2 linked regions of the Metabacillus sp. KUDC1714 genome follow. The protein of the gene in region 1 interacts with the protein of each later gene in a pairwise test. Links are inferred from orthologs where the notes say so. Each region holds a gene or a part of one and is shown on either strand. Other genes may lie near its edges. The genes, in order: mntR and HUW50_RS04850.

Region 1 (10,169 bases):
GAGTGATCTCTGAAGGAATTTTAGAAGGTTTTAAAAACCTTGGGCTAGATGCGTATTTTGCAATTCCACGTACTGAAGAGGAAAAGCAAGGGTTGAAATCACCGCGTTCAGCTGTTTGCTTTGATGCTCCTTCTTGGTATGAGCTAGTAGTGGAAGGGCGTAAAGTGGCTGGAAGTGCCCAAACTCGTCAAAAAGGCGTGATTTTGCAGCATGGATCGATTCTGTTAGATCTGGATGAAGATATGTTGTTTGACTTATTTAACTATTCGAATGACAAAGTAAAAGAAAGAATGCAGCGTGCATTCAAAAATAAAGCAGTAGCAACAAATACGCTTCGTGTTGAACCAGTGACGATTAATGAAGCGAAAAAAGCATTTAAAGAAGGTTTTGAAAAAGGCTTAAATATTGAATTAGAACCTTATGATTTAAATAAAGAAGAACTTGAATATGTTGAGAAGATAGCAAAAGAGAAGTATGAAAGTGAAGAATGGAATTTTAAAAGGTAAAGAATACTATTAGATGAGAGGGCGCAATCTTAACGGATGCGTCTTTTTGAATAGAGGAAAAAGAATATAACAGATGCTAAATTTTATTATATCTTCTATAATAGATATTTACTGTACAAGAAGGTCAGACCTGTAGAATTTTGACGAAAAGTAATTTTTTCGACAAAAACATAGGGGAACCTTAATTTATCAGCATTTTACGACAAGATTCATCATGCAAGTGACAAAATCCTTCAAAAAACATCCTTTTTAGTTCGAAAACTTATTCAAACTCAATTTTCCTTTGCTTTTTAATAAGTTATTGATTTGACAAATTGATAGGATGTTGACCTGAAAACTATATGTAGTATTGTGTGTAAAAAAACAGACACTATATATTGAATATTGTGGTGGGATATGATAAATTTAATCAGAACATTTAATAGAGAGATAGATAGAGGAGTTGTTACAATGACTGTTGGTACTGAGCAAAAGATGAGCATAAATGTGGAAAAGCTCAACAAGGATATCGCTGCATTTCCACAGGTTCATCCAGTTACAAAAGATATGAAGTTAACTCATAAGGGTGTTTCTAGACTTGTTATGCTTGATCGTTATACGTTTAAGGATACGGAGAAAATTACACTTTCTGAAGGGGACTTTGTTGTACTGACTATAAAAGAGGATCCTAAGTTCCCAGCAAGAGGACTTGGTTACATTAAAGATATTGATTGGCAAGCTAAATCAGCAAGCGTACTTATTGACGAGGAATATCGTCATTCTTTAGACAAACCTGAGGAAGTTGAAACAGGTATTGTAAAACGCTCGTTAGACGTCATTGAAAAACCACTTGAAATCTTTTACGAACAAATTGCAAAACGTAATGCAACGGGATTAGCATCGGTAGAAACAACTGAAGAAAAACGTAATGAATGGTTCGAGAAGTTCTATCAGGAACTAGTGAATCTAAACTTTATTCCTGCTGGACGTGTATTATATGGAGCGGGTGCAGGAACAGATGTAACCTACTTTAACTGCTATGTAATGCCATTTGTTAAAGATTCACGCGAAGGTATTTCAGAACATCGTAAACAGGTTATGGAGATCATGAGCCGTGGCGGCGGTGTTGGAACGAATGGTTCAACATTACGTCCAAGAAACACGCTAGCTCGTGGAGTTAATGGAAAATCTTCTGGATCTGTATCTTGGTTAGATGATATTGCGAAATTAACTCATCTTGTTGAACAAGGTGGAAGTCGCAGGGGAGCCCAAATGATCATGCTAGCTGATTGGCATCCAGACATCATCGAATTCATCATTTCGAAAATGCAAAATCCACGTATTTTAAGATACTTGATTGAAAACACAAACGACGAAGCGATTAAAAAATACGCTCAAGATAAATTAAAGTTCACTCCATTAACACAACAAGAAATTGATATGTACCAAGGAATTATCAATTATAAGCAAATTCCTGGATCTGGTGGATTTAGTGAGAAAATTATTAAAGATGCAGAGATAAAGCTTCGCACTGGCGGCACATATAGTGTTCATAATTCTGAGTTCCTAACAGGAGCAAATATTTCAGTTACATTAACAAAAGACTTTATGGATGCTGTTGAAAATGATGCTGACTATGAATTGCGTTTTCCAGATGTTGAAGGCTATAACGAAGAAAACATGAAAGCTTACAACGAAAACTGGTATAAAGTTGGCGATGTACGTGAGTGGGAGAGACAAGGCTACAAGGTTCGCACGTACCGTAAAATCAAAGCTAAGGAGCTTTGGAACTTAGTTAATATTTGTGCTACGTATTCTGCAGAGCCAGGTATTTTCTTCATTGATAACGCAAACGACATGACAAATGCAAAAGCATACGGTCAACAGGTTGTTGCGACAAATCCGTGTGGTAGAGTAGCTTAGTTTGCCTCACGTTAAAAATTGCGGAATAAAGCGGGAACCCTGAGATGGGAATCCGAACCGAAGGCTGAATGTAAAAGTTTAGTCAGGGGCAACGCATAGACGGTGAACCTGCATAGCAGAATATAATCCGTCCACGAGGCCGCAACATCATACGCTTAATGAACTTATAAGAACTGATTAAGTTTATGAAAGATGTGTGATGAAAAGATATGCTGAACTTACAGGAATTCAACTGTAAGAAGTAGAGGATAAAAAGCCTTTACGATAACAAAACTGGAACAGCCACTCGCGCCATATTCTGTTTGTAACTTAGCAGCAGTTAACCTAGCTGAAATGGCGAATAAAGATACAAAAACGGTTGACTTCGAAAAACTAATAAAAACAGTTGAAGTCGGTGTAAGAATGCAGGATAACGTAATTGATGCAACACCTTACTTCTTACCAGAAAATAAACACCAAGCACTTGGTGAACGTCGTGTTGGACTTGGTGTAATGGGCTTACATGATCTTCTTATTTACTGTGAAACTGAATATGGTTCTGAAGAAGGTAATGTACTAGTTGACAAAGTATTTGAAACAATTGCGACAACTGCTTACCGTGCTTCAATTGAATTAGCCAAAGAAAAGGGTAGTTTTCCTTTCTTGGAAGGTGAAGAAACAGCAGAAACAAATCGCCTTCGTGAAGCATTTACACAAACAGGCTTTATGAGTAAGATGCCTGCTGATATTTTAGATGGTGTTAAGGAATACGGTATTCGTAACTCACATCTCCTAACGGTTGCTCCTACTGGATCCACAGGGACAATGGTTGGCGTATCAACAGGGCTCGAGCCATACTTCTCATTCTCATACTTCCGTAGTGGACGTCTTGGGAAATTTATTGAAGTTAAAGCTGATATCGTTCAAGAATATTTAGATAATCATCCAGAAGCAGATCCTAACAACCTGCCAGCATGGTTTGTATCTGCGATGGAATTAGCACCAGAGGCACATGCTGATGTACAATGTGTCATCCAACGCTGGATTGATAGTTCAATTAGTAAAACTGTTAATGCACCAAAAGGTTATTCAGTAGATCAAGTTGAAAAAGTTTACGAGCGTTTATATAAAGGCGGTGCCAAAGGTGGTACTGTATATGTCGATGGAAGTCGTGACACCCAAGTATTAACGTTGAAAGCTGAAGATAACACATTTGATGAAACTGAAGAAGTCGAAACGAAAGAAAAGAGCAAAGTCGTTCTAGTTGATACAATTAACGACCTACGTTCTACAAATGTAACAATCGGAAATGAAGTAGGTAATACATGTCCGGTTTGTCGTGAAGGTACTGTTGAAGACCTTGGGGGCTGTAACACATGCACTAGCTGTGGCGCACAGCTGAAATGCGGACTATAAAAATTACTTTTTAGAAATGGGGTCTGGTTTATGCCAGATCCTTTTTCATGTCACGAGATTCTATTGCAGTAAGCTTGCCTTTCATATCCCTTGTAAAGCACGAAATTCTCATGTAAAATTGAAATGATTTCGTTTTAAAAGGTACGCAAAAAAACAATAACAGTAACAGTGAAAAAAAGCCATTGAAAAAGATCGGCAATTTTGGAGGGGACCGCATGCCAACACCAAGCATGGAAGATTATATAGAACAAATATATTTACTTATAGAAGACAAAGGATATGCGCGTGTTTCAGACATTGCAGAAGCTTTGGCTGTTCATCCCTCCTCAGTCACAAAGATGGTTCAAAAATTAGATAAAGATGAATATTTGATTTATGAAAAATATCGTGGACTTGTTTTAACGAATAAAGGGAAAAAGACTGGGAAAAGACTTGTCTATCGTCATGACCTACTAGAGCAATTTTTAAAAATTATCGGAGTAGACGAAGATAAAATATACAATGATGTTGAAGGAATTGAGCATCATTTAAGCTGGAATGCCATCGATCGTATTGGTGATCTTGTTCAATACTTTGAAGAAAATGAGCAAAGAGTGGATACATTGCGTAGCATCCAAAAAAATAATGAAGAGCAATAACATACGAACAATTAAAAATACCCCATTAAGTAGGTAGATCTACTTAATGGGGTATTTTTATTAGGGAATCAAAGAGCATTTCCTCTAGCCTTTTATTATATTAATGAAAAAACCCCTAATAATTACCTATAGTAGATTGAAGTGTAGGTAAATAATACCGACCTGAAATATATCGTTTTTACTATCCTGTATATTATTTTGAAAAAATTTTAAGGAGTGAATCACCATAAGGTCTTTTTTTGTGCTTATTGAAATGTAATTTACTCGCACCACTGATACGACGCTTTAAAGTTAGCTTACTTTAAAGTAATAAAAGGATTTATAAAGTTGTCGAAAAGTTATTGTACTCCTCCGACAAATTTTAGCAATGAGGAAATAAGTTGTATGTCATAATTGTCCATACTTGCATTCATTATACTTTGATAGTTTTAAATTTTTCAAAAAAACTAAAATGGGCAGGTGGAAAGATGAAGGAGAAACCGATTCTTCAAGTAAAAGATTTAAAAGTTTCCTTTCTTTCTGATAAAAGATTAATACCTGCAGTAGATGGGATTAGTTTCGAATTAATGGAAGGAGAGATATTGGGGATTGTCGGAGAATCTGGAAGTGGTAAAAGTGTTACCTCATTATCGACAATGGGATTAATCCCATGTCCCCCAGGAAAAATTGTAAATGGTTTGATTGAATTTGATGGGAAGGACTTGACGAAGTTAAAGGAAAGAGAAATGAGGAAGATACGGGGCAATCAAATCTCGATGATCTTTCAAGAACCTATGACTTCACTAAATCCTCTATTCTCAATCGGTAATCAATTAATTGAAGCGCTCCGATTACATACCACTCTTACAAAGAAAGAACTGAAAGCAAGGACAGTTGAATTGCTTACGTTAGTTGGAATACCCAGGGCTAGCGAAATAATTAACGAGCATCCTCATCAACTTTCTGGTGGTATGAGACAGAGGGTTATGATCGCAATGGCAATGGCGTGTAATCCTCAAGTTTTAATTGCGGACGAGCCGACAACAGCGCTTGATGTAACAATTCAAGCACAAATATTGTCGCTAATGAAAGAGTTAAATAAGAAAATGAACACCTCGATTATTCTTATTACACATGATTTGGGAGTTGTAGCGGATATTTGTGAACGGGTGCTAGTTATGTATTCGGGGCAAATCGTTGAACAAGGTGATGTGCGCACAATTTTAAAAGAACCTAAGCATCCCTACACAATAGGCCTCTTAAAGTCAGTACCCGATTTACGAGCGAAGAAAGATCGCTTATATAGTATTCCTGGAAATGTACCAAGACCTGGAAGTGTGATGAAAGGTTGTAGGTTTGCTGAAAGATGTGATGTAGCAGAAAGTCAATGCTATGAAGCATCTCCGCAATTATACAAAATGGATGATCCTAACCATGTAGTTCGATGCTTCTTGCATAGAGATAAAGAGGAGGCTAATCATCATGTCAGAGTTACTTCTGGAGGTTAATGGATTGAAGAAATACTTTCCAATTACAGGAGGTATTTTTGGAGGGAAAAAAGGTGAAGTAAAAGCAGTGGATGATGTGTCATTCTTCGTAAACAAGGGTGAGACGTTAGGAATTGTTGGTGAAAGTGGATGTGGTAAGTCAACCACTGGCCGTCTACTTATGCGCTTACTTGAAGCAAGTGATGGCAAGATTCGCTTCGAAGATAAAGAGATTACAAGGATGTCTAAAACAGAATTAAGGAAGACACGGAGAGATATTCAAATGGTTTTTCAGGATCCATATGCTTCGTTAAACCCTCGACATCCCATTGGAAAAATACTTGAGGAACCTCTCATCGTGCATCGAATTGGCTCAAAGGATGATCGGAAAAAAAGAGTACAAGAAATGTTAGAAATCGTAGGGTTAAGTAGTTATCATGCAAGACGATATCCACACCAATTCAGTGGAGGTCAGCGTCAACGGATAGGGATTGCAAAAGCATTGATGACAAAGCCGAAATTGATTATTGCAGATGAGCCTGTGTCTGCACTTGATGTATCTATTCAAGCACAAGTTCTCAATTTAATGAAGGATATTCAAAAAGAATTCCGACTTACCTACATCTTTATTGCACACGATCTTGGTGTTGTAAGACATATTAGTGATCGTGTCGGTGTGATGTATTTAGGGAGATTAATAGAGTTAGCAAATAGTGAAGTTCTTTATGATGATCCAAAGCACCCATACACGAAAGCTCTCCTCTCTGCAGTACCGATACCTGATCCTGATTATAAAAGTGATGCTATTCAAATCTCTGGTGAACTTCCAAGTCCTTCAAACCCACCTTCTGGATGTGCATTTCATACTAGATGTTCAGTATGTATGGATATCTGTAAAACGACTAAACCAGAATATCGCAGTTTAGATGGTCATTATGTTGCATGTCATTTATACAATAGGTGACCTGCAGCAATTATGATAAAAAATAACAAACGGGGGTACATATGCTAATGACGAAGAAGACATTAAAGCTGTTACTCGTTTCATTTTTAGCATTTAGTTTACTACTAGTAGGTTGCAGTAACTCGAATCAAGAAGCTAATACTGAAGAAAAACCATCTGAAAGCGGAACAAAGAAAGACACACTTGTATTTGGACGTGGTGGGGATTCAACATCCCTAGATCCAATAACGACAACTGAAGGTGAAACATTCAAGGTGACTGAAAATATTTTTGAAACCCTGCTTGAGTATGGGGAGCAAGATACGACGTTACATCCAGGTCTTGCTGAAGAATGGGAAGTTTCTAAGGATGCTCTTACTTACACACTTAAACTGCGCCAAGATGTGGAATTTCATGATGGGACTGTCTTTAATGCTGAAGCAGTTGTCTTTAACTTTAACCGTTGGATGAATGGTAATGCTGACGATTTTCCTTATTACACCATGTTTGGTGGTTTTAAAGGTGAAGAAGGCCATGTCATTGATGAAGTAAAGGCAGTGGATGAATATACTGTGCAGTTTGTGCTTAACAGACCGCAAGCTCCGTTTTTGAAAAATTTAGCAATGTCCCCATTTGGAATCGCAAGTCCTGCTGCTGTTGAAAAGCATGGGGATAAGTTTAGAGAAAATCCAGTTGGTACAGGTCCATTTAAATTTGTTGAATGGAAACAAAATGATCGTATTGTCCTTGAAAAGAATGAAAATTATTGGTTGAAAGATTATCCAAAATTAAATCAAGTTATTTTCCGCGTTATTCCAGAGAATACTGCACGTCTAAATGCTTTAGTGAATGGTGAAATTGACTTAATGGATGGTGTTAATAACTCTGATGAAGAAATGGTAACAGGGAATGATAAACTGCAATTAATCGAGCGTCCGTCAATGAATGTTGGTTACTTAGGATTTACAACTAATCGTCCACCATTTGATAATAAACTTGTTCGTCAAGCATTGAATCATGCCGTTGATAAACAAGCAATCATTGACGCTTTTTATGGTGGTAAAGCAGAAGTTGCCAAAAATCCGCTGCCTCCATCTATTGAAGGCTATAACGATGGTATTGAGGATTATCCATTTGATCTAGAGAAAGCGAAACAATTGTTAACTGAAGCAGGATATCCGGATGGCTTTGAAATGGATTTATGGGCAATGCCTGTTGCTCGTCCTTATATGCCTGAAGGAATGAAGGTAGCTGAAGTAATTCAAGCTTCATTTGCTGAAATTGGTGTTAAAGCCGAAATTCAATCTGTCGATTGGGCGACATATTTAGATAAGGCAGCAAAAGGTGAATTTGATGCATACATGTTAGGGTGGACTGGTGATAATGGTGACCCCGATAATTTCCTATATACGTTGTTAGATAAAGATAGCATTGGAAGTAATAACTATTCTCATTATAGCAATGACGAGCTACACGAAGTGCTCATCAAGGCTCAAACAGAAACAGATCAAGAAACTCGAAATGAATTGTACAAGAAATCTCAAGAAATTATTCATGAAGATGCACCATGGGTTCCTTTGGTCCACTCAACACCGCTATTAGCAGGAGCTAGTGACATAATAAACTATTTCCCACATCCAACTGGCTCTGAAGCTTTAACAAAGGTTGAATTTAAGTAGTTTTGTAGAAAGGGGGCAAAAGCCTCCTCTTTTGTTAACTAATAAGGAAAAGTGAAGTTTCTGATAAAGAGGTGAGTCGATGTTCTCATATTCTGTTCGACGCGTTTTTTCGTTAATACCCGTTTTGTTTGGAATGACACTCGTTGTTTTTGCAATCATTCATGCAATTCCTGGTGATCCGGCACAAGTGATTCTAGGACAAAAGGCGACAAAGGAGGCCATTGCTACATTAACAAGTGAATTAGGATTAGATCGACCATGGCATATCCAATACGTTGATTATATGAAAGGCCTCTTTTTAGGAGATTTAGGAACATCATTAAGAACGAGAGGACCAATTAATGAAGAAATCTGGCCATATTTAGCAGCAACCATTGAATTAACATTAGTAGCGATGATAATTGCCATTTTTATTGGAGTAAATGCTGGAATTATTAGTGCCTGGTTTTCAAATTCATGGTTTGATTACCTTGCTATGATCCTAGCGTTAGTTGGTGTCTCAATGCCAATTTTTTGGCTTGGGTTAATGGAGCAATGGGCGTTTTCGATCGAATTAGGCTGGTTACCTACTACAGGGAGAGAGGATGTCAGGGACCCAATAACGGCGATAACCAATTTATATCTAATCGATACCTTGCTGCAAGGTAGAATAGATCAATTTGGACAAGTGATCCAACATCTCATCCTACCTAGCTTTGCCTTAGCAACTATACCGATGGCCATTATCGCGAGAATGACACGCTCTACAATGTTGGAGGTTATGAAATCAGACTATATTCGTACAGCTAGAGCAAAAGGGGTAAGGATGTTTTGGGTTGTATACAAGCATTCCTTGAAAAATGCTATTATCCCGGTCTTAACAGTTATTGGTCTACAAACAGGTCTTTTATTAGGGGGAGCCATTTTAACTGAAACGATTTTTGGTTGGCCAGGTATTGGCCGATATCTTTATGATGCTATTGGGTATCGGGATTATCCTGTTATTCAATCAGGGATATTAGTCATTGCTACTATATTTGTCGTTATTAACTTAATAATAGATTTGTTATATGCAGTTGTCGATCCGCGAATAAAATATCATCAATAGTAAATAGCAAGGGGGGATAAAACGTGGCTGAACTTGCAAAAAACACATCTAAATTAGCATCGCAAAATGGAAATGAGGAGCTACCAGCACCATGGAAAGAGGCATGGCGATCTTTTTGTAAAAATAAATTAGCGGTTGTTGGACTAGGGATTGTGATCTTTTTTATTATTCTCGCTGCAATCGCACCTCTCATTGCTCCATATGGCTTCAAAGAACAAGAGCTATCCAATCGATTACTTGCGCCATCAGGTGAGCATTGGTTTGGAACAGATGATTTCGGGAGAGATATCTTTTCACGGATTGTATACGGTGCGAGAATTTCTATATGGGTCGGCTTTTTTTCAGTGTTAGCCTCAGCAGTTATTGGGACAATTTTGGGGATTGTTGCTGGCTACTATGGGAAATGGGTAGACACATTTATTTCACGAATCTTTGATATTATGCTAGCATTCCCAAGTATACTACTAGCAATTGCGGTAGTAGCGATTTTAGGCCCATCCTTACAAAATGCACTAATTGCGATTGCGATAATAAATATTCCAAACTTTGGACG
Region 2 (10,092 bases), 890 kb from region 1 along the record:
ACCTCGAACAAGTATTATTAAACACTGTAAGCTTAAAGCAATTAATTGCTTTTGGGAAAATTACGATCAAAGGGTCTTATCGTAATTTTTTAAAATTCGAGGCAATCATAAAGTTAAGTTGATAAGGGGAAATCCTTGAATCTGAAGTTTGAAATCGTTTACTATATAGGTAGACTAATAGGTATAGGAATTTGCATCTTAGAATTCAAAACCAACAGTGAAGTATTTTTTGATAAATACATCTTGTAATAGGAGGAGTTAAGATGCAAGAGAAAAATTACCGGCCTGAAACGGTCACAATTCACGGAGGGCTAAAGAAAGATTCAATGACAGGTGCCAGGTCTGTGCCTATTTATCAATCAAATGCTTACTTATTTGAGAATACTGAGCACGCAGCTAACCTCTTTGGTTTAAAAGAACCAGGATATATTTATACCCGAATTCACAATCCAACTTCAACTGTTTTTGAAGAAAGAATTGCACAGCTTGAAGGTGGCATAGGTAGCTTAGCGGTATCTAGTGGAATGGCGGCGATTACACTTTCGGTTTTAAATATTGCTGGAGCAGGTGATGAAATTGTATCTGCTTCAACATTATACGGGGGAACTTACAATCTTTTTGCAAATACTTTACCGAAATATGGAATAGATACAGTGTTTGTTGATCCGAAAAATCCTGAAAACTTCCGTTCTGCTATTTCACCTAAAACAAAAGCTATATTCGCTGAAACCATTGGAAATCCAAGTTTAGATGTACTTGATATTGAAGCTGTCGCGAATATAGCTCATGAAGCTGGGATTCCGTTAATTGTAGATAATACATTTGCTACACCTTATCTTTGCCGGCCGATTGAACATGGTGCAGATATCGTTATCCACTCAGCAACAAAATGGTTATTAGGAAATGGGACAACTCTAGGAGGAGTAATCGTTGATGGTGGGAAGTTTGATTGGAATAACCCTAAATTCCCTGGTTTTACGACCCCTGATCCGAGTTATCATGATCTAGTATATGCAGAAGCATTAGGCGAGCAGGCATTCATTATTAAAGCTAGAGTTCAATTGCTAAGAGACTTAGGTCCCGCAATTAGCCCATATAATGCATTCCAATTCACACTAGGTTTAGAAACTCTTCATGTTCGAATGAAAGAGCATGTTGCTAATGCTAGAAAGATGGTTAAGTATTTAGTGCAGCACCCTTCTGTTGAATGGGTTCTATATCCTGAACTTTCGGATCATCCTGCAAAAGATTTAGCAGCAAAATATTTACCTAATGGTGCTGGATCCGTTATCGTTTTCGGAATAAAGGGTGGACGAGAGGCAGGAGCTGCTGTTATTAATAATGTAGAACTGTGGTCACACGTTGCGAACGTAGGGGATGCAAAAAGTTTGATCATCCATCCTGCTAGTACAACCCATCAACAGTTAAATACAGAGGACTTAAAAAGATCGGGAGTAACGGAGGACTTAATTCGCTTATCGGTTGGAATAGAGCATATTCAAGATATCATCGATGATCTTGATCAAGCTATTTACAAAGCAACTGGCGTTAAGGGAACCGAAAGTGTACATATTTAAATATTGAATATAAAGGGATGACTTTCATGCAAAGTCATCCCTTTTTTACCAGGAAATTATAAAATTCGTTGAATTGTGGATAAGTGCACGACATTCAGCTCCAGCGCCTAGCCCCGACAAGCATAAGCTAATTTAGAATTGAAGGCAAAAAACGCCTTCTATTCTAAATCATCTTATGCTTGTCGGGGCTGATCAAGGCGCTTGCGCTTTTGTTCCTGGAGTTATCCTATAATAGTTTATCACTAAAATAAAATGCAATTTTTAGAAAAAAGAGAATTTGTTTGACATGATTTTTAATTGCATGATACAATCACAAACGTACTTAAGCTCACTAAAATTTAATTTAACTTTAATTATATACGTAGTTCTCTTATCAAGAGAGGTGGAGGGAAGTGCCCTATGAAGCCCGGCAACCATCAACATTTGTTGAAGTGGTGCCAATTCACACAAAGCTGTTTAGCTTTGAGAGATGAGAGAAAGGACATTTTTGTGCCTTTCTGCTCATTGCAGAAGGGTTTTTTTCTTTATCAAAATACTATATTGCAACATGAATTTTCCATAAAAGTGATAGATTGAAGTGAGGTATTCGAACTGAAAGAAGGTGACAACTTGATTACATTAAAGAATGTTAATAAAGTTTATCAAACAAAATCAGGTAATGTAACGGCTGTTAATAATGTGAATCTAAAAATTGATAAGGGTGAAATTTTCGGGATTATTGGATATAGTGGAGCGGGTAAAAGTTCACTAATCCGGTTGTTGAATGGACTAGAAAAACCAACCAGTGGTGATATTAGCGTTGCTGGTAGTCAAATAGATTCAATTGGTGGAGTGAAATTACGAAAAGCGCGTTTAGAAATAAGTATGATTTTTCAGCATTTCAATCTTTTATGGTCTCGAACAGTGAGAGAAAATATTGCTTTTCCATTAGAAATTGCAGGTGTAAAAAGAGCTGAACGTTTGAAACGAGTGGATGAGCTGATCAAGCTTGTAGGACTTGAAGGTCGTGAGAATGCATATCCCTCACAATTAAGTGGTGGGCAAAAGCAACGTGTAGGAATTGCGCGAGCATTGGCTAATAACCCTAAAGTATTATTATGTGATGAAGCTACATCAGCTTTAGATCCCCAAACAACGGATTCTATATTAGATTTGCTTGTAGATATTAATAAACGACTTGGACTTACAATTGTGCTGATTACTCATGAGATGCATGTTATACGAAAAATATGTCATCGTGTAGCTGTGATGGAAAATGGGGAGGTAGTTGAAGAAGGGGATGTACTCGACGTTTTTAAGCATCCTAAACAACCAATTACTAAGCGCTTTGTGAAACAAGTTACAGAACCAGAGGAAACGAATGAAGTAGTGGCAAATCTTTTAGAGAATTATCCAAAGGGTAAGGTTATTCAATTAACCTTTGTTGGTGAATCAGCAGAGCAACCATTGATAACAAATCTAATTAGAAAGTTTGCAATCGATGTGAATATTTTACAAGGGAAGATTTCACAAACACAAAGTGGATCATATGGAAGTCTGTTTATTCATTTAGATGGAGATGAACAAGAATTAAATCGAGCATTAGAGTTTATTTATAATCAACACATTGAGGTGGAGGTGATTGCCAATGCTTGAACAGCTTCTACCTGAAGTAGATTGGGAAAAGGTTTGGCTTGCAACAAAGGAAACAATCTATATGACAAGCTTATCGGTTGTGGCGACATTTATTTTAGGAATTATTCTAGGTTTACTGTTATTTTTAACAGCAAAGGGAAACATATGGGAAAGTAAGTATGTTAATAATCTAGTTGCAGGAATTGTTAACATATTTAGATCAATACCATTTATTATTTTAATTATTTTATTATTACCTTTTACAAAAGTACTTGTTGGAACAATACTCGGTGCAAATGCCGCATTACCAGCGTTAATAATCGGGGCAGCTCCTTTTTATGGGCGCATGGTCGAGATTGCTTTAAGGGAAATTGATAAAGGTGTCATTGAAGCTGCTAAATCTATGGGTGCTAAAACAAGCACAATTATTTGGAAGGTCCTTTTACCCGAAGCGATGCCAGCGTTAGTTTCTGGTATTACAGTTACCGCTATTGCGTTAATAGGGTATACAGCAATGGCAGGTGCTATTGGTGCTGGTGGATTAGGGAATCTAGCATTTATGGAAGGTTTTAACCGTGGGAATAATCAAGTAACATTAATAGCAACGGTTATCATATTAATTTTCGTGTTTATCATCCAAATTATTGGAGATATCATAACTAAATCAATTGACAAACGATAGGAGGAAGAACGATGAAAAAAGCTTTATTAGCAATTATATTTACGATTTTTACAACAGCACTTGTTGCTTGTGGTGGGGCGTCACAGGAAGGAACTGAAGGTTCCGAAGGAGAGGCAAAAACATTAAAAGTAGGTGCATCACCTGTACCACATGTTGAAATATTAGAAGAAGCAAAACCTTTATTAGAAGAAAAAGGGATTGAATTAGAAATCGTAGAATTTACAGATTATGTTTTACCAAATAAGACATTAGCAGAAGAAGAGTTAGATGCTAATTACTTCCAACATGAACCTTACTTAGAGTCTCAAATTGCTGATAATAATTATAAATTTGTGAATGCTGGTGGAGTCCATATCGAACCAATTGGTGTTTATTCAAAACGCCATAAGTCATTAGAAGATCTACCAAATGGAGCAAAAATTATTATGAGTAACTCTGTTGCTGATCACGGTCGTATGCTTTCTTTATTAGAAGAAAAGGGATTAATTACGATTAAAGAGGGCGTTGAAAAAACAGCAGCAACAATAGAAGATATTGCAGAAAATCCTAAAAATTTAGTGTTTGAAGCTAATATTGAGGCACCAATGCTGACAAAGGCTTATGAAAATGATGAAGCTGATGCTATTTTAATTAACGGTAACTATGCACTTGATGCTGAATTAAACCCAGCTAAAGATGCAATTGCACTAGAATCACCAGAGAACAACCCTTATGTTAACCTAATTGTTGTTCGTGAAGGTGACGAAGACAGAGAAGAAATTAAAGCATTAGTAGAAGTATTAAAATCAGAAGAGATACAAGAATTTATCGAAACAAAATACAAAGGATCTGTTATTTCCGCAGCAAAAAGTGAATAAATAGAAAAAGAGGCCGACATGGTATTTGTTGGCCTTTTTTTGTTCTTATCTCGGAATTAAAAAATGCTTGTACTGCGGATAACACTTTGACATCTAGCTCCAGCGCCTAGCCCCTCGAGGTCATAAGATGATTTAGAATTGAAGGCAAAGAACGCCTTCTATTCTAAATCATCTTATTTGCCCGAGGCTGTTCAAGGCGCTTGCGCTTTTGTTCAGTTTAGCATACATTTTTTTATTTAAAGCATACTAACCGTGAAAAAATCCTGATTGGAGTTGTGGGAAATGGAACATATTCATGAACCGAGAAATTCAACTGAAGCTGCTTTACTCGAATTCAAAAGTGGTATAGGAACATTCACACAAAAAATGCCAGAGATTGCTCATCATTACAATGCATTTACTGAGGCTTGTTTTAAGGAAGGGAAATTATCACAAAAGCAAAAGCATTTAATTGCTTTAGGAATTAGTATTCAATCTCAAGATGAATATTGCATGGTCTATCATACTAAGGGCTGCCTAGATCAAGGAGCGAGTGAAGAAGAAATCTTAGAGGCAATTGGTGTAACTGCTGCATTTGGCGGTGGGGCAGCTATGAGTCAAGCTGTAACACTTGTACAAGAGTGTATAACGGAACTAAATCAATTAAAACAATAAAATCTGTTATAGAACCCAGGAATCTTTAGTGGAGATTGTTTCAATATTAATTGAAGCAAAATAATCTTAAGTGCGAGTAATCCAGAGGATGTTTGAGGAAATGTATAAAAACACGGTTTAATTTTACTAAATGAATAATAATCGATCTCAAAAGATTGTCACATAATCTGACGCACTTTGAGTTATTTGAATATTCTTGATAAACTTTTTATGTAAATTAAAAGTTGAAAGGATTGATTCATTATCCACTCGAGTCAAGAAATGCTAGAACTCAACTACACAACTGAAATGGAAAAGGCAATGCATAATTCCCATGGCATTGGGTATGCTGAGTACTCACAAAAGCTTGAAAAAAGAATGGATGTAGAATTAAGTCGTGAAGAGGATTATCGCAAGAGTCAGTTGATTCATGCGGAAATCGAAAGAAGAATGAAAAAGTAAGCATTATTATGTTAAATAGAGAAATTGAAAGGACCAGTCGCAGACTGGTCCTTTTACATATATTAACTCAGGTGGGGTTATCCTTTTACAGAATGTTTTTTAAAAGGAAGTAAAAACTAATCTAGGTATGGAGGTAGATTCACAGATCAATGTGTTATATAGTAGAAAAAGGCTCTTTTCTCACTCTATATACATATTGATTTAATACAGCTAGTTATTTCAATCCTAGACAAAATTCGAGTCTATTCCTTAAAGGTTGTATTCACTTTTGATTTGTTATAAGATTAGAATGAGAATAAATTGAGAATAAGTAAACTTTATATATTATGGAGGTATAGTTATGGCAGGTTCTACATTAATCATTAAGGATTTACACGTAGAAATTGATGGGAAAGAAATTCTAAAAGGTGTAAATCTCGAAATAAAAGGCGGAGAGTTCCATGCGATCATGGGGCCTAACGGAACAGGTAAATCAACATTATCATCTGCAATTATGGGTCACCCGAAATATGAAGTTACTAGTGGAAGCATTACTTTAGATGGTGAAGATGTATTAGAAATGGAAGTAGATGAGCGTGCACGTGCTGGTCTATTTTTAGCAATGCAATATCCAAGTGAAATTAGTGGTGTTACGAACGCAGACTTCTTACGTTCATCAATCAATGCACGCCGGGAAGAGGGCGAAGAAATTTCTTTAATGAAGTTTATCCGTAAAATGGATGCTAATATGGAAGAATTAGAAATGGATCCAGATATGGCACAACGTTACCTAAATGAAGGTTTCTCTGGTGGAGAGAAAAAACGTAATGAAATTCTTCAATTAATGATGATCGAGCCAAAAATTGCGATTCTTGATGAGATCGATTCTGGTCTTGATATCGATGCTTTAAAAGTTGTAGCAAAAGGTATTAATAAAATGCGTAACGAAGATTTTGGTTGCTTAATGATTACTCATTATCAACGTTTATTAAATTACATTACACCAGATAAAGTGCATGTAATGATGCAAGGCCGTGTTGTGAAATCAGGTGGACCTGAGTTAGCACAACGCTTAGAAGCAGAGGGTTATGACTGGATTAAACAAGAATTAGGTATTGAAGACGAAACTGTTGGGCAAGAAGCATAAGCGCAAGGGGGAGTATAGGACGTATGGAAACGAAAACTTACAATCAGGACTATGTCACAAGCTTTTCAAAGCAGCTTGGTGAACCGGACTGGCTTACAGATCTTCGCTTACAAGCACTTGCAAAATCAGAGGATCTTCCAATGCCTAGACCGGATAAAACGAAAATAGACAAATGGAATTTCACTAGTTTTAAGGAACATATAGTTACTAGTGAAAAACTAAATTCTTTAAATGATTTACATGAAGATGTAAAAGCCTTAATTGATATTGAGTCAGCTAACAACAACTTATATGTTCAATTAAATAATACAGCTGCGTATACAACTCTTTCGAATGAGTATAAAGAGAAAGGTGTTATCCTAGCTGATATTCATACGGCTGCAAGTGAACATTCTGAATTAGTTCAAAAATACTTTATGAAAGATGGCGTAAAGGTTGACGAGCATCGCTTAACAGCTTTACATGCAGCGCTTTTAAATGGTGGGGTCTTCGTTTATGTTCCTAAGAATGTAGAAGTTGCTGAACCAATTCAAGCAGTGTTTGTGAATGATAATCCTAATACTACGCTATTTAACCATGTAATTGTGGTTGCAGAAGATAACAGTTCTGTTACGTATGTAGAGAATTACATTTCAACTATAAAAGATGTTGAAGGTGTCTTTAATATTATTACAGAGGTATTTGCTAATACAAATGCACGTGTAACCTACGGAGCAGTTGATACACTTGCAAAAGGTATAACAACATATGTAAACCGTCGTGGAATAGCTGGCCGTGACGCTCGAATTGAGTGGGCATTAGGGTTAATGAATGATGGAGATACAATTTCTGAAAATGTAACGAATCTAATCGGTGACGGTTCTTTCGGTGATACAAAATCAGTTGTTGTTGGTCGTGGAGAACAAAAGCAAAACTTTACAACAAAAGTTGTACACTTTGGTAAGCACTCTGAAGGTTATATCCTTAAACATGGTGTTATGAAGGACAGTGCTTCTTCTATTTTCAATGGTATTGGGAAAATTGAACATGGTGCTTCTAAATCAAATGCAGAGCAGGAATCTCGCGTACTTATGCTAAGTGAAAAAGCACGTGGTGATGCAAACCCAATTTTATTAATTGACGAGGACGATGTAACAGCAGGTCATGCAGCATCTGTTGGTCGTGTTGATCCAATTCAACTTTATTATTTAATGAGTCGTGGCATTCCTAAGGTAGAAGCTGAACGTCTAGTGATTCATGGCTTCTTAGCACCAGTAGTAAACGTACTTCCAATCGAAGGCGTGAAAAAGCAGTTAGTTGAGGTTATTGAAAGGAAAGTTAAGTAATGAATATCACTGATATTCGTCAGCACTTTCCGATTTTGGATCAGCAAGTAAATGGTCGGGACCTAGTTTATTTAGATAGTGCAGCTACTTCCCAAAAACCATTAGCTGTTATAGAAGCACTATCCACATATTATCGTGAATATAATTCTAACGTTCACCGTGGGGTGCATACACTAGGTACAAAAGCAACAGATGGATATGAAGGAGCCCGTGAAAAGGTTAGAAGATTTATTGGGGCAAAATCTACACAAGAGATTATCTTTACCCGAGGTGCGACAACCGCGTTAAATATGGTTGCTCAAAGCTATGGTTTAACGCATGTTAAAGAAGGTGACGAAATTGTCATCACATACATGGAGCATCATGCTAATGTTATTCCTTGGCAGCAAGTAGCAAAAGTTACTGGTGCGACGTTAAAATATATTCCTTTACAAGAAGATGGTACACTTGATTTAAAGGATGTTGAAGAAACAGTTACTTCTAATACGAAAATTGTTTCAGTCATGCAGGTATCAAATGTACTTGGTACAATCAACCCAATCAAAGAAATCGCTAAAATTGCTCATAAGCATGGCGCGGTTATGGTCGTTGATGGTGCTCAAAGTTCGCCACATATGAAGATCGATGTGCAAGATTTAGATTGTGATTTCTTTGCTTTTTCAGGTCATAAAATGTGTGGCCCAACAGGAATTGGGGCTTTATATGGCAAGAAAGAGCTTCTTGAAAAAATGGAACCAGTTGAATTTGGTGGAGAAATGATTGATTTTGTCGGTTTACAGGAATCAACATGGAAAGAGCTTCCTTGGAAATTTGAAGCTGGAACCCCAATCATCGCTGGAGCAATTGGTCTCGGTGCGGCAATTGACTTTCTTGAACAAATTGGCTTAGATCAGATCGAAGCATATGAACATAAATTAGCTCAATATGCGTTAGACCAACTAAGCCAAGTAGATGGTTTAACAATTTATGGACCAAAGCATCGTGCTGGATTAGTTACTTTTAATATAGAGGATGTTCATCCACATGATGTTGCAACAGTTTTAGATGCTGAGGGAATTGCTGTACGTGCAGGCCACCATTGTGCACAGCCTCTTATGAAGTGGTTAAAAGTTTCTGCAACAGCAAGGGCTAGTTTTTACCTGTATAACACAGAAGAGGAAATTGAAAAATTAGTTTCTGGTATCATTAAAACAAAGGAGTACTTCAGTAATGTCTAATCATATTAATCTTGACACTTTATACCGTCAGGTCATTATGGATCATTACAAGAACCCTAGAAACAAAGGGATTCTTGATAACAGTCTAACTGTCGATATGAATAATCCTACTTGTGGGGATCGTATCCGCTTAACACTGGATCTTGAAGATGGTGTGGTAAAAGATGCTAAGTTTGAGGGGGAAGGCTGCTCCATCTCAATGTCATCTGCATCGATGATGACTCAAGCAATTAAAGGAAAAACACTTGATAAAGCTTTAAAGCTTTCTGATATATTTTCGAATATGATGCTAGGAAAAGAGTATGATGACGATATTGATTTAGGTGATATCGAAGCATTACAAGGTGTAACTAAATTTCCTGCACGTATTAAATGTGCCACATTAGCTTGGAAAGCAATGGAAAAGGGCATTAACAGCAACAATGAATAAGTCATTAGGGGTATCCCTAATATTCTAAATGGATAGGAGTGAATGTAGATGGCAAAAAAGGCACCTGAAATAGGCGATTACAAATACGGGTTTGCTGATAAAGATGTTTCTATCTTCCGTTCAGAACGAGGGTTAACGAAAGAGATCGTTGAAGAAATCTCTCGTATGA

The links.
Region 2: the proteins of mntR (region 1) and HUW50_RS04850 interact in binary tests that used the Escherichia coli proteins (3 or more experiments, as listed by UniProt). The link is inferred for Metabacillus sp. KUDC1714 from one-to-one orthologs.

Annotation. Positions count from the first base shown.
Region 1 is NZ_CP055263.1:92,820-102,988, reverse strand. The notes cover bases 2,732-5,729. They hold mntR (transcriptional regulator MntR), read left to right. Parts: upstream 2,732-4,018; coding sequence 4,019-4,441; downstream 4,442-5,729. Other genes in these bases: HUW50_RS00485 (ABC transporter ATP-binding protein), read left to right, coding at 4,909-5,729. Also shown: HUW50_RS00505 (lipoate--protein ligase family protein), read left to right, coding at 1-506; more of HUW50_RS00485, read left to right, coding at 5,730-5,928; HUW50_RS00480 (ABC transporter ATP-binding protein), read left to right, coding at 5,903-6,871; HUW50_RS00475 (ABC transporter substrate-binding protein), read left to right, coding at 6,919-8,529; HUW50_RS00470 (ABC transporter permease), read left to right, coding at 8,609-9,616; nikC (nickel transporter permease), read left to right, coding at 9,640-10,169.
Region 2 is NZ_CP055263.1:982,278-992,369, reverse strand. Bases 1,279-4,199 are described here. They hold HUW50_RS04850 (methionine ABC transporter ATP-binding protein), read left to right. Parts: upstream 1,279-2,186; coding sequence 2,187-3,212; downstream 3,213-4,199. Other genes in these bases: HUW50_RS04840 (MetQ/NlpA family ABC transporter substrate-binding protein), read left to right, coding at 3,885-4,199; HUW50_RS04845 (methionine ABC transporter permease), read left to right, coding at 3,205-3,873; HUW50_RS04855 (O-acetylhomoserine aminocarboxypropyltransferase/cysteine synthase family protein), read left to right, coding at 1,279-1,577. Outside these bases: HUW50_RS04860 (SCP2 sterol-binding domain-containing protein), read left to right, coding at 1-122; more of HUW50_RS04855, read left to right, coding at 264-1,278; more of HUW50_RS04840, read left to right, coding at 4,200-4,730; HUW50_RS04835 (carboxymuconolactone decarboxylase family protein), read left to right, coding at 5,013-5,384; HUW50_RS04830 (YuzK family famiily protein), read left to right, coding at 5,646-5,825; Fe-S cluster assembly ATPase SufC, read left to right, coding at 6,166-6,951; Fe-S cluster assembly protein SufD, read left to right, coding at 6,975-8,276; HUW50_RS04815 (cysteine desulfurase), read left to right, coding at 8,276-9,493; Fe-S cluster assembly sulfur transfer protein SufU, read left to right, coding at 9,486-9,923; Fe-S cluster assembly protein SufB, read left to right, coding at 9,972-10,092. UniProt on the Escherichia coli protein: Part of the ABC transporter complex MetNIQ involved in methionine import. Responsible for energy coupling to the transport system. It has also been shown to be involved in formyl-L-methionine transport.